Regions from separate parts of the Enterobacter sp. RHBSTW-00994 genome, predicted to be linked through region 1. Evidence: riboswitches for the same ligand, from Rfam matches in the RefSeq annotation. Region 1 holds a riboswitch; the other holds the start of a gene.

Region 1 (5,060 bases):
CAATGGGCCGGTGTTGTTGGTCAAGCGCCACTTGCTTGATCACCAGCACCGGTATTTTGTCGTCCATCTTAATGTGTGTCTGAAATTCGCTGTCCGGCATGCGGGCACTCACACGCGAGCGAGTTCGCTGCGGGAAAATATTCTGGCTACGGAAGTAATCGTACAGCGAAATGCCAATGGCATCTGGATCATGAATGAGTCCTGCCGGAACCCAGGACTCTTCAATTGAGACCGCATCATCATCCACGTAACGAATGCGTTTTAGCAAAAAGACGTCGCTTTCCGGCGCAACAGATAACTGGTTTGCCACCTCTTCCGGACACTTCACTACGCTTTTGTTGACCCACAGGGTATTGGGCTTTTTCCCGCGAAGTACGACCTGCTGCGAGAAACCACGCGCCTCTTTCAGTGAGTATTCAAAGATATTGTTGATTTGCGTACCGTAGCCACGGGCGCGGGTGACCACGCCCTCTTCTTCCAGCGCCTGCATGGCTTTACGTACGGTGATCCGCGACACGCCCGTCAACTGACTCAGATCACGTTCACCCGGTAAAATATTGCCGTGTTCAAGCCCCCCGCTGCGCACCGCGTTTTTTACCGTTTCGGCAAATTTCAGGTACAGGGGCGTGTTGTCTGGCGCGGCAATACGTTCGTTTAGTTGAGCAATTAACCGGGTATGCGCTTGTTCCATCTCTGTTTTTCTCAGGCCTGGCGATTTCTGCCAGTATACGGCTTACCACCATGCATGAAAATGGTGTACCGGTCCAATACCGTGACCGACTTCCAGAGAATCCGCTTTCGCCAGCGCGCAGGAGAGCCAGGTCTTGGCCTCTTGCACCGTATCCGCCCAGCTATCGTGGCGTGGGCGTAATGCCGCAAGTGCCGCCGATAATGTGCACCCCGTACCGTGGGTATTTTTAGTTTTCACACGTGGAGCCGTAAAACGCAGCGCGCCTTCCCGGGTGAAAAGCCAGTCCGGGCTTTCCGCATCATCAAGATGACCGCCCTTCATCAGCACGGCTTCGCACCCCATGGCGAGCAACGCATTCCCTTGTTCTTTCATTTCTCGTTCATTCTGCGCATGCGGCGTGCCAAGAAGCGCAGCCGCTTCCGGCAGATTCGGCGTGATCAGCGCCACCTGCGGCAACAGTTTTTTTCGTAGCGTATCGACTGCCGAGGCGGAAAGTAGCGGATCGCCACTTTTTGCCAGCATCACGGTATCCAGCACCACGTTCTGGACCTGATAACGCTTAAGTTGTTCCGCCACGGCTTCTACAATGTCGGTTTCCGCCAGCATGCCGATTTTGGTGGTATCAATGCGTACATCGCTAAATACCGAGTCCAGTTGCGCGGCAACAAAGTCTGGTTCAATGCGATAGACGGACTGCACGCCACGGGTGTTTTGCGCCACCAGTGCAGTGATCACCGAGCAACCATATGCGCCCAGAGCCGAAAACGTTTTCAGGTCAGCCTGAATTCCCGCCCCACCGCTGGGATCTGTCCCGGCGATGGTCAGGGCATTAATCCGTTTCATGCCTGATCCTCCAGATGATAAAGCGCATCAAGGAATGCGCTGGCAAAGCTGCCAGGCCCACGACATTGTGAGACAGCAACTGTCCCTGCCCGCTTCATATACCCACAGGCGGCCGCCACATTACCCAGCCTGTCGCCCGGAAGCGAACAGCTGGCAGCCACCACGGCAGACAGCGCGCATCCGGTTCCTACCACGCGGGTCATAAGCGGATCGCCGCCAGTGACAGCATGAGTTCGAAGCCCGTCGGTGATGTAATCCACCTCGCCGGTGACCACGACAATTGCATGAGTTTGCCGGGCCAGTGCCTGGGCCGCAGGCAAAGCACGGGTTGCCGTATCCGTCGTATCCACACCGCGTCCACCGGCACTCATTCCGGCAAGAGCGAGGATCTCAGATGCATTTCCCCGGATTGCCGCGGGCTTGAGCGTGAGAATTTGCTGGCAAAAACGGGTGCGGAAGGAAAGCGCCCCCACGGCAACCGGATCAAGCGTCCAGGGTTTGCCTGCAGCAACTGCGCTCTCTATCGCCCGGTGCATAGACTGTGCGCGAGGCGCGGTGAGTGTCCCAACGTTGATCAGCAGTGCATCGGCAATCGCCGCAAACTGTTCCGCTTCTTCAGCTTCAATCACCATCGCGGGAGATGCGCCGAGTGCCAGTAAAACGTTAGCGGTAAAGGTTTGTACGACATCATTGGTCATACAGTGAGTGAGTGGGGAACGGGTTCGGAATTGATGCAAAAAAGGTAAATCGAGCAGGTCAGGCTGCATGGTTTCGCTCCTGCCTTACGTGAAGAAGCGATGACCGGGAAGGCATCTGACTTCCCTACGCTGGCATTATCCAGATCAGGTATTACGGGTATTTCTCAGCCTTCAAAAAAGAAGAGCACCCCGAGTCAAAATGATGTAACAACGGCAGACTATGGTAAGCCACGGACAATAGCAAGCCCCATACCTCTCATTTTATTTGCATAATCCCGGCGCAAAACAATGACAATTTTCACGCTTTCTCTTAGAGGTGATTATTTTAAATGCAAACATTAAATGTTATTGATTTACGTGAGATTAAAAGCGCCACGCATCGTAAAAACACGCCTGAAGTACGTTCACGAAAATAAAATAACCTATAAATAACAAATAGTTATTTATTTTCAGCCAACAAGAATACGGTATTAGTTAATCATGTTAAATGTGATCTGCATCAAAATGGCAACTGTCACCATACTGGATAGTTGTCTCGCGTTACCATTGTCGCTACTAAAGAAACAGTGCTACACCTGATTTGCAGATACTGCGTAGCGATTATGTTATTTCTCATATCGTATAAATGATATTCGCTTTATGAAATTAATCATATTCAGTGCAATCGTTTCTTTGCTCCTGGTTGCTACAGGTTTTTTTATGGGCGTTATTTATTTCACAATAATAACTCAGTGCCAATAGTTATCGGGCAATGTATTTAATTTGCTCTCTATATTGTAATATTCAAGGTCATATAATGAAAAAGTTAATGATAATAGCGTTGGCTGTTTCAACGCTGGCAGGTTGTACCACGCAAGCCGATCGCCTGGCGAAATGCGAGGCTCAGGGAATCAGTCGCGATACATGCTATCTCGCAGATCAAAACCGCACAGCTGCCATTAATGCGGCGGCTGAAAAACAGGCATTAGAAAATGCGGCTAATGCCGTACAGCATGCCCAGGCCGCAAAGATTCATGATCCGCTTCGTGAGGCTTCTTTCTCAGCAAATGCCCTTAACGCCACCATTTCTAACGGATTTTTCACCGCAACAATCAATGGCAACAAAGCAACCGTAAAGCGCCTTAACGCGAATTTCTATGAAATTCATGGTTACGGCTATGTTATATCTCTAAGTCTTGATGAAAACGGTATTACAAATGCGTCCTGGAATAAGACAAAGGGCCGCGACAACGGCATTTTGCAGGTAACACAAAAATAAAGATATCAGGGAGGCGAACACCTCCCTGAACACCGCCATAAGGCACGATTTGTAACACTCTTTACCCTCGATTTACCCTCATAACGATAATGATATAACTCTTTGTTTTAATTTGACGAATAGGGTTGGTAACGCTTTTAAACTCTGAATAATCCCTTACTTGTGCTTCATGTAACAAAACAGTAAACAAATTAACCATTGAGCCCCATGAAAAAAGGCTCTATATTGGCGGCGTTTTTTCCATACCCCATCTGTTTTTTTAACTTTTTATTCAATCGTGGTACATAACGAAGCCGCGGTTGTAGGAGTGATATGATGACGGATAAAGTCCGTATTGACACCGTAGATGCCCATAAAAGCAACGAAACCTATCTGGCCCGTCAGGCCGAGTTTGAATCAAACGTCAGGAGTTATCCCCGCAAGCTGCCTTTAGCGATCACTAAAGCAGACGGCGTGTGGATCACCGATGCAGATAATAAAGAATACCTTGACTGTTTAGCCGGTGCAGGCACGCTTGCGCTTGGTCACAACCATCCTGATGTGCTGAAAAGCATCCAAAATGTCATTACCAGCGGCTTGCCGTTACATACATTGGATCTGACTACGCCGTTGAAAGACGCGTTTTCCGAATATTTGCTGTCTCTGCTGCCTGGTCAGGGCAAAGAGTATTGCCTGCAGTTCACCGGTCCATCCGGCGCAGATGCTGTTGAAGCAGCACTGAAGCTGGCAAAAAAAGTTACCGGCCGTAGCGGGATCATCAGTTTCTCTGGCGGTTATCACGGTATGACTCATGGCGCATTGTCCGTGACCGGCAACCTGTCTCCAAAAGAAGCGGTTGACGGTATGATGCCAGAAGTTCAGTTCATGCCTTACCCAAATCAGTACCGTTGCCCGCTGGGTATCGGTGGCGAAGCTGGCGTGAAAGCGCTGACCTACTACTTCGACAACCTGATTAACGACGTTGAAAGCGGCGTGCGCAAACCCGCTGCTGTGATCCTGGAAGCTGTTCAGGGCGAAGGTGGCGTGAACCCGGCTCCGGCTGAGTGGCTGCAGCGCATCCGTAAAGTGACACAGGAACACGGTATTCTGTTGATCCTCGACGAAGTGCAGGCTGGCTTTGCCCGTACTGGTAAGTTCTTCGCCTTCGAACACGCGGGTATTGAGCCTGACATCATCGTGATGTCTAAAGCCGTTGGTGGCGGTCTGCCACTGGCCGTTCTCGGCATCAAGAAACAGTTCGATGCATGGGCTCCAGGCCACCATACCGGTACTTTCCGTGGCAACCAGCTCGCTATGGCGACCGGTCTGACCACGCTGAAAATCCTGAAAGACCAGAACATTGCTGGCAAAGTTGCTGCGCAAGGCGAATGGCTGAAAGCACAGCTGGCTGAACTGCAAAAACGTTATCCAGTGATCGGCCACGTACGCGGTCTGGGTATGATGATCGGTATCGAGATCGTTAAACCAAACGAGCCAGCTGACCATATGGGTTGCTTCCCTGGTGATGGTGAGCTCTCCGCACTGATTCAGAAGAAGTGCTTCGAAGCCGGTCTGATTCTGGAACGTGGCG
Region 2 (5,060 bases), 2.4 Mb from region 1:
GTGGCTGGCGGTGTGGTTGTGCTGGCGACTGTGGCGCAGTGGTAAAGCGGCAGTGGATCGCCTGACGCATTTTCTGCCTCGCTCACGTTTACTCTGGCTTGCACCGCTAATGTTGGGTATTGCAGTGGTCGCACTGGTGGCGCTTATTCGTCACCCGTTGATGCCGGTCTATTCTGAGATTTTATTGAAAGTGGTAAGCCGATAACTGACGAGCCCTCTGTTCTGCTTTGAGGGCATCAGTTCGCGCGGATCCCCAACAGGGAAGATGCATCCGCGGTGCCGCTTAGCAGTGCCTCCGTCTCACCATCCCAGGCAATACGTCCATCCGCAATGACTACCGAACGAGGCGCAATCCGGGCGGCATCTTCAATGCTGTGGGAAACCATCAGCATGGTGAGTTGCTGGCGCTGGCAGACCTCTTTCACCAGAGAAAGCATCTCCTGGCGCAGAGCAGGATCGAGAGCGGAAAATGGCTCGTCGAGCAGTAATACTGGCTGCTCGCGAACCAGACATCGTGCCAGTGCCACGCGCTGACGTTGTCCGCCTGAAAGCGCGCCAGGCAGACGGTCAATAAATGCGGTGATCCCCATTTGCGCTGCGATGATATCCAGTTTCTGCTGTTGCGCGGCGTTGAGTTTCAGCCCTGGATCCATTCCCAGCGCGATGTTTTGCCGGACTGTCAGGTGGGTAAACAGGTTGTTTTCCTGAAACAGCATTGATACCGGACGCCTGGCGGGCGGCGTGCGAGTATGTTCCCGGCCTTCAATCATAATTGTGCCGCTGGCAGGCGGGAGGAAACCGGCTATCAGGTTCAGCAAGGTGCTTTTCCCCGCACCACTCGGGCCGAGGACAGCAATCATTTCACCCTGCTGAACGGACAGCGTAAAACGCATCGGCAGATGCTGGTAAAGCCAGGTCACATCAATCAGTTTTAACATCACGCCCCGGAAGTTTTTCGATAACGGTAAATAAGGCGAAGCACAGTAAGAGCAGCAGCAATGCCGTTACGGCGCCATCCTGGCTGCGGTAAGAGCCAATTTGCTGATAGAGCCAGAAGGGTAACGTGCGGAAATCGTCGTTACCAAAAAGCGCAACCACGCCAAAATCACCAATCGACAAGACGCTGGCAAATGCCAGAGCCTGAGCCAGCGGGCGTTTTAACGCGCGCAGTTCCACGACTTTTAACCGTCGCCAGCCGCGCATCCCCAGCGATTGGCACAGCACGCTGTAACGACTGTTCACATCGCGCATGGGGTTTTCCAGCACTTTAAGCGCGTAGGGGATAGCCATTAGCGCATTGGTGAAAATCACAATACCATCAGCCCTTTCCGGCAGCCCAATGGTGGTGTTGAACAGTAAAAAGAAGCCTGTCGCCAGCACAATACCGGGCATCGCCAGAATCAACATGCCCGTCAACTCAAGCGCCTGCCCGGCCTTGCTGGCCTGGCGGGCGTAAAGCTCACGGCTGCTCCATAACAGCATCATGGTCAGTATTACGCATAACACCCCGGCAGCCAGCGCAATGCGCAGAGAGGTCCACAGGGCTTGCCAGAGCACAGGTTGCCATAATACGGACAACATGTTCAGGTTCAGACCATCGGCAACAACCGCCATCAGTGGCGGCAGCAGGAGCAATAATGCCAGCGTAATCAAGGCGGTATCGGTAATGCGGCTGTACAGACAATCCTGCGGATCGCGCCAGCCTGCTATTTGATTACTGCCCGGAGGAATCGCTTTACTTAAGCGCTGGCTCAGTAGCACCAGCCCCAGACAACAGACCATTTGCACCATGGCCAGCAATGCGGCCCGTCCTGGATCGTAGTCGTAGCTCAGTGCCTGATAGATTGCCAGCTCAATGGTGGTTGCCTGGGGGCCGCCGCCGAGCGAGAGGACTGTCGCAAAACTGGCAAAGCAGAGCATAAAAATAAGTGCAGCGACGGGGGGGATTTGTCGCCGCAGCCAGGGCCATTCGACAAAACGAAAGAACGGCCAGCCGCGCATTCCGAGCTGTGCTGCGAGCTGGCGCTGTTCACCGGGGATATTTTCCAGCGCCTGCAAAAAGAGCCGTGTTGCCATCGGCATATTGAAAAAGATGTGTGCCAGCAGGATGCCTTTCAGACCGTAGGGCGAAAAGGTCCACTCCAGTCCGAGAAGGCTGAACAGTGAGGCCAGCCAGCCCTGACGCCCGTAAACACTCAAAATACCGAACACCGCGACGAGCACAGGAAGGATCAACGTCATGGCACACAGACGCAACAATGCCTGTCGGCCAGGAAAATGTCGTCGGTAGAGCGCGCGAGCCAGAAAGATCGCCGGAACGACGGACAGCAATGCGGAGAGAAAAGCCTGCCAGAAGGAAAAACGGATGACATGCCAGAGATAGCTATCATGCCAGAGGGAGACAAGATCGCGCTCTGGCGCGTTTAACCACAACGCAAGGAATGCACCCAGGCTGACCGCCACCATCAGGATGGCGGCGAGCAGCCCAGGGACTAACCAGCCGGGGATTAACGGCTGACGGCGCGTTGCCATTCACTTACCCATGCAGCACGCTGCGCAGCAACCTGCTGCGGTGTAAATTCCAGTGAGGTTTGCGGTTTGGTCAGTTGATCAAAACCGGCAGGCAGCGTCACATTGGTCACCGGATACATCCAGTTGCCCGTTGGGATCGCATTCTGGAACGCAGGAGAAACCATAAACTTCAGGAACTTTTCGGCCAGTTCAGGCTGTTTGCTGGCGGTGGTACGCGCAGCGACTTCTACCTGCAGGTAGTGTCCTTCAGCAAAATTGGCGGCAGCGTAGTGGTCTTTCTTCTCAGCAATAATGTGATAGGCCGGGGAGGTGGTGTAGCTCAGCACCAGGTCACTTTCTCCTTTCAGGAACAAACCATAGGCTTCGCTCCAGCCTTTCGTGACGGTGACGGTTTTGGCCGCCAGCTTCTGCCAGGCTTCCGGTGCTTTATCGCCATACACTTTTTGCATCCACAGCAGCAGACCAAGCCCCGGTGTGCTGGTACGCGGATCTTCATAAATCACGCGCCATTTTTGATCGCTTTCAACCAGCTCTTTCAGGCTTTTCGGTGGGTTTTTCAGTTTGTTTTTGTCATACACAAACGCAAAATAGCCATAGTCGAAAGGCACGAAGGTATCGTTTTTCCAGCCGCCAGGAACGCTGACGGCATCGGTTGCTACGCCGCTTTTGGCAAACAGTTTGGTTTGTGAGGCGGCATCAAGCAGGTTGTTATCCAGGCCGAGGACGACATCGGCTTTGCTGTTTTTTCCTTCCATCCGCAGACGGTTGAGCAAGGAGACACCATCTTCCAGCGCCACGAACTTCAGCTCGCAGTTGCAGTCCGCTTCGAAGGCTTTTTTGACCACCGGGCCAGGACCCCAGTCGGCAGAGAAAGAGTCATAGGTGTAGACCGTCAGGACGGGTTTTGCGACAGCAGGCAGTGCGAAAAGCACCAGCAGGGGAAGAACTTTTTTTAACACTTTGCACCTCAGAGTTGAGTGGCAAAGGATTTTGAGCGACAGCCTCAAATCCCTTCGCCGGCGTTATCCGGATCAGGTTCGACGGGTATTATCTCAGCGCACATCAGCAGTGATGCAGCACCCCGTTGAGAACGGCGGTATTGTAATGATTTGGTGAAAATTACGAAAGTATTATGGTTCTGGTGGCGCAAACCAGGCCGATTTGAAGTCAAACCAGCCCAGGGTGTTCATGCGCAAACCACGCATACTTCGCTGGCCCTGGATCATCAGCCAGTGGTGAATGAGTGGCACAATTGCCTGTCCGGCAAGTAACTGCTGACACCAGGACGCCAGATTCATCTCGCCTGCGCGCCACTGCGCGGCATCCTGCTGCCAGTCGCGATCGATGCAGTGCTGGATCAGCGGAACTTCATACAGATGCGAAAACAGCGAGAAATCAAGCGGCAGGGTGAAGTTGGCGCTGTTCAGCCAGATATCGCTGATGATGTCACCGCGATGCCATTCATCATAGTCGACTTCCTGGATCTCCAGCTTGACGCCTTCAGCCGCCAGCAGTTTGCTCATGATTCTGGCTATGAAGCGGTGCTCGACGTGCTCGCGGTAGTAACTGAGGGTGATGGATTCCAGCCCAGCGGGTTTTTCACTGCTAATCGGGCGAGCATGATGCCAGCGGGGAAGTAATCCATAGGCCGGGAACCAGTAAGTCTGGTACTGCTCTTCGGCATGGTAAATCAGGTTTGCAGGAGCCAGAATGTGGCTCACCCATCGGCGAACATCCACGTTTGCACCGCGATGGGTCCGGGCATCAAACAGCAGATAGTAGCAGCCCTCTTCAAGGCGGCTCTCTACGGCTTTTTCCCCTGTTGTGGGGCCTTCTATTGTCAGACCAACGCTGAGTTCTTCGCTGATGTCCGGTAGCACCCAGACGTTCACTTCGTCGATCAGCGCCCGGTAGCCAAAATAGTCATCGAACGCCCGGATCTTCAACTGGTTATTATTGTTGCGTGATACCGAGTATGGCCCTGTGCCAATCGGCAGGCTGGCGAAATTATTCAGAGACCCCCATTCGGCCGGCAAGATCATGGATGGCACATAGCCAAGCAGCCAGGGCAGCCATTTATCGGGTTGGGATAACTCAATATCCAGCGTCCAGGCTGTAGGTGAGTGAATATGTAAAATGTGGGAATAAAGCGGCAGTTTGCGGGCACGCTCAAGCGAGGCAATGACATCGCTCATTTCCAGTTCACGGCCATGGTGGAAATGGATGCCTGGACGAAGAAAAAAGCGCCAGTGGAGTGGGGTAAGTTGTTGCCAGTGGTGCGCAATATCCGCTTCCAGTTCCCCGTTTTCCTCATTTATGCGCGTCAGCCCGCTGAAGATCTGGCGAGCCATGTGCGTTTCAGAGCGGCGTAATGCCGTACCAGGCAACAGATTTTTCATCGGACGGTAGTAGAGCACCCGCAGGATGTGGCGTCCCTGGCGAAAGCTGCGGCCAAGATGAGACACCAGCATCTGGCGTACAGCCGCCTTGTCGCCAACCAGTTGCACCAGTTGATCGATTCTGTCCTG

What was found. A riboswitch is a leader RNA that binds a small molecule or an ion and turns the genes downstream of it on or off. The one in region 1 is predicted to bind thiamine pyrophosphate.
Region 2: linked by a shared signal. The riboswitch ahead of thiB (thiamine ABC transporter substrate binding subunit) and the one ahead of thiM (hydroxyethylthiazole kinase) in region 1 are both predicted to bind thiamine pyrophosphate.

Annotation. Positions count from the first base shown of each region.
Region 1 covers NZ_CP056199.1:3,117,088-3,122,147, forward strand. Annotated here, with positions in the region: gene HV346_RS15010 (GntR family transcriptional regulator) at 1-691, opposite strand, end outside; gene thiD (bifunctional hydroxymethylpyrimidine kinase/phosphomethylpyrimidine kinase) at 734-1,534, opposite strand; gene thiM (hydroxyethylthiazole kinase) at 1,531-2,301, opposite strand; TPP riboswitch at 2,337-2,434, opposite strand; gene HV346_RS15025 (hypothetical protein) at 3,029-3,490, shown strand; gene HV346_RS15030 (diaminobutyrate--2-oxoglutarate transaminase) at 3,803-5,060, shown strand, end outside.
Region 2 covers NZ_CP056199.1:756,109-761,168, forward strand. Annotated here, with positions in the region: gene HV346_RS03600 (DedA family protein) at 1-205, shown strand, start outside; gene thiQ (thiamine ABC transporter ATP-binding protein ThiQ) at 237-938, opposite strand; gene thiP (thiamine/thiamine pyrophosphate ABC transporter permease ThiP) at 922-2,532, opposite strand; gene thiB (thiamine ABC transporter substrate binding subunit) at 2,508-3,491, opposite strand; TPP riboswitch at 3,523-3,626, opposite strand; gene sgrR (HTH-type transcriptional regulator SgrR) at 3,663-5,060, opposite strand, start outside.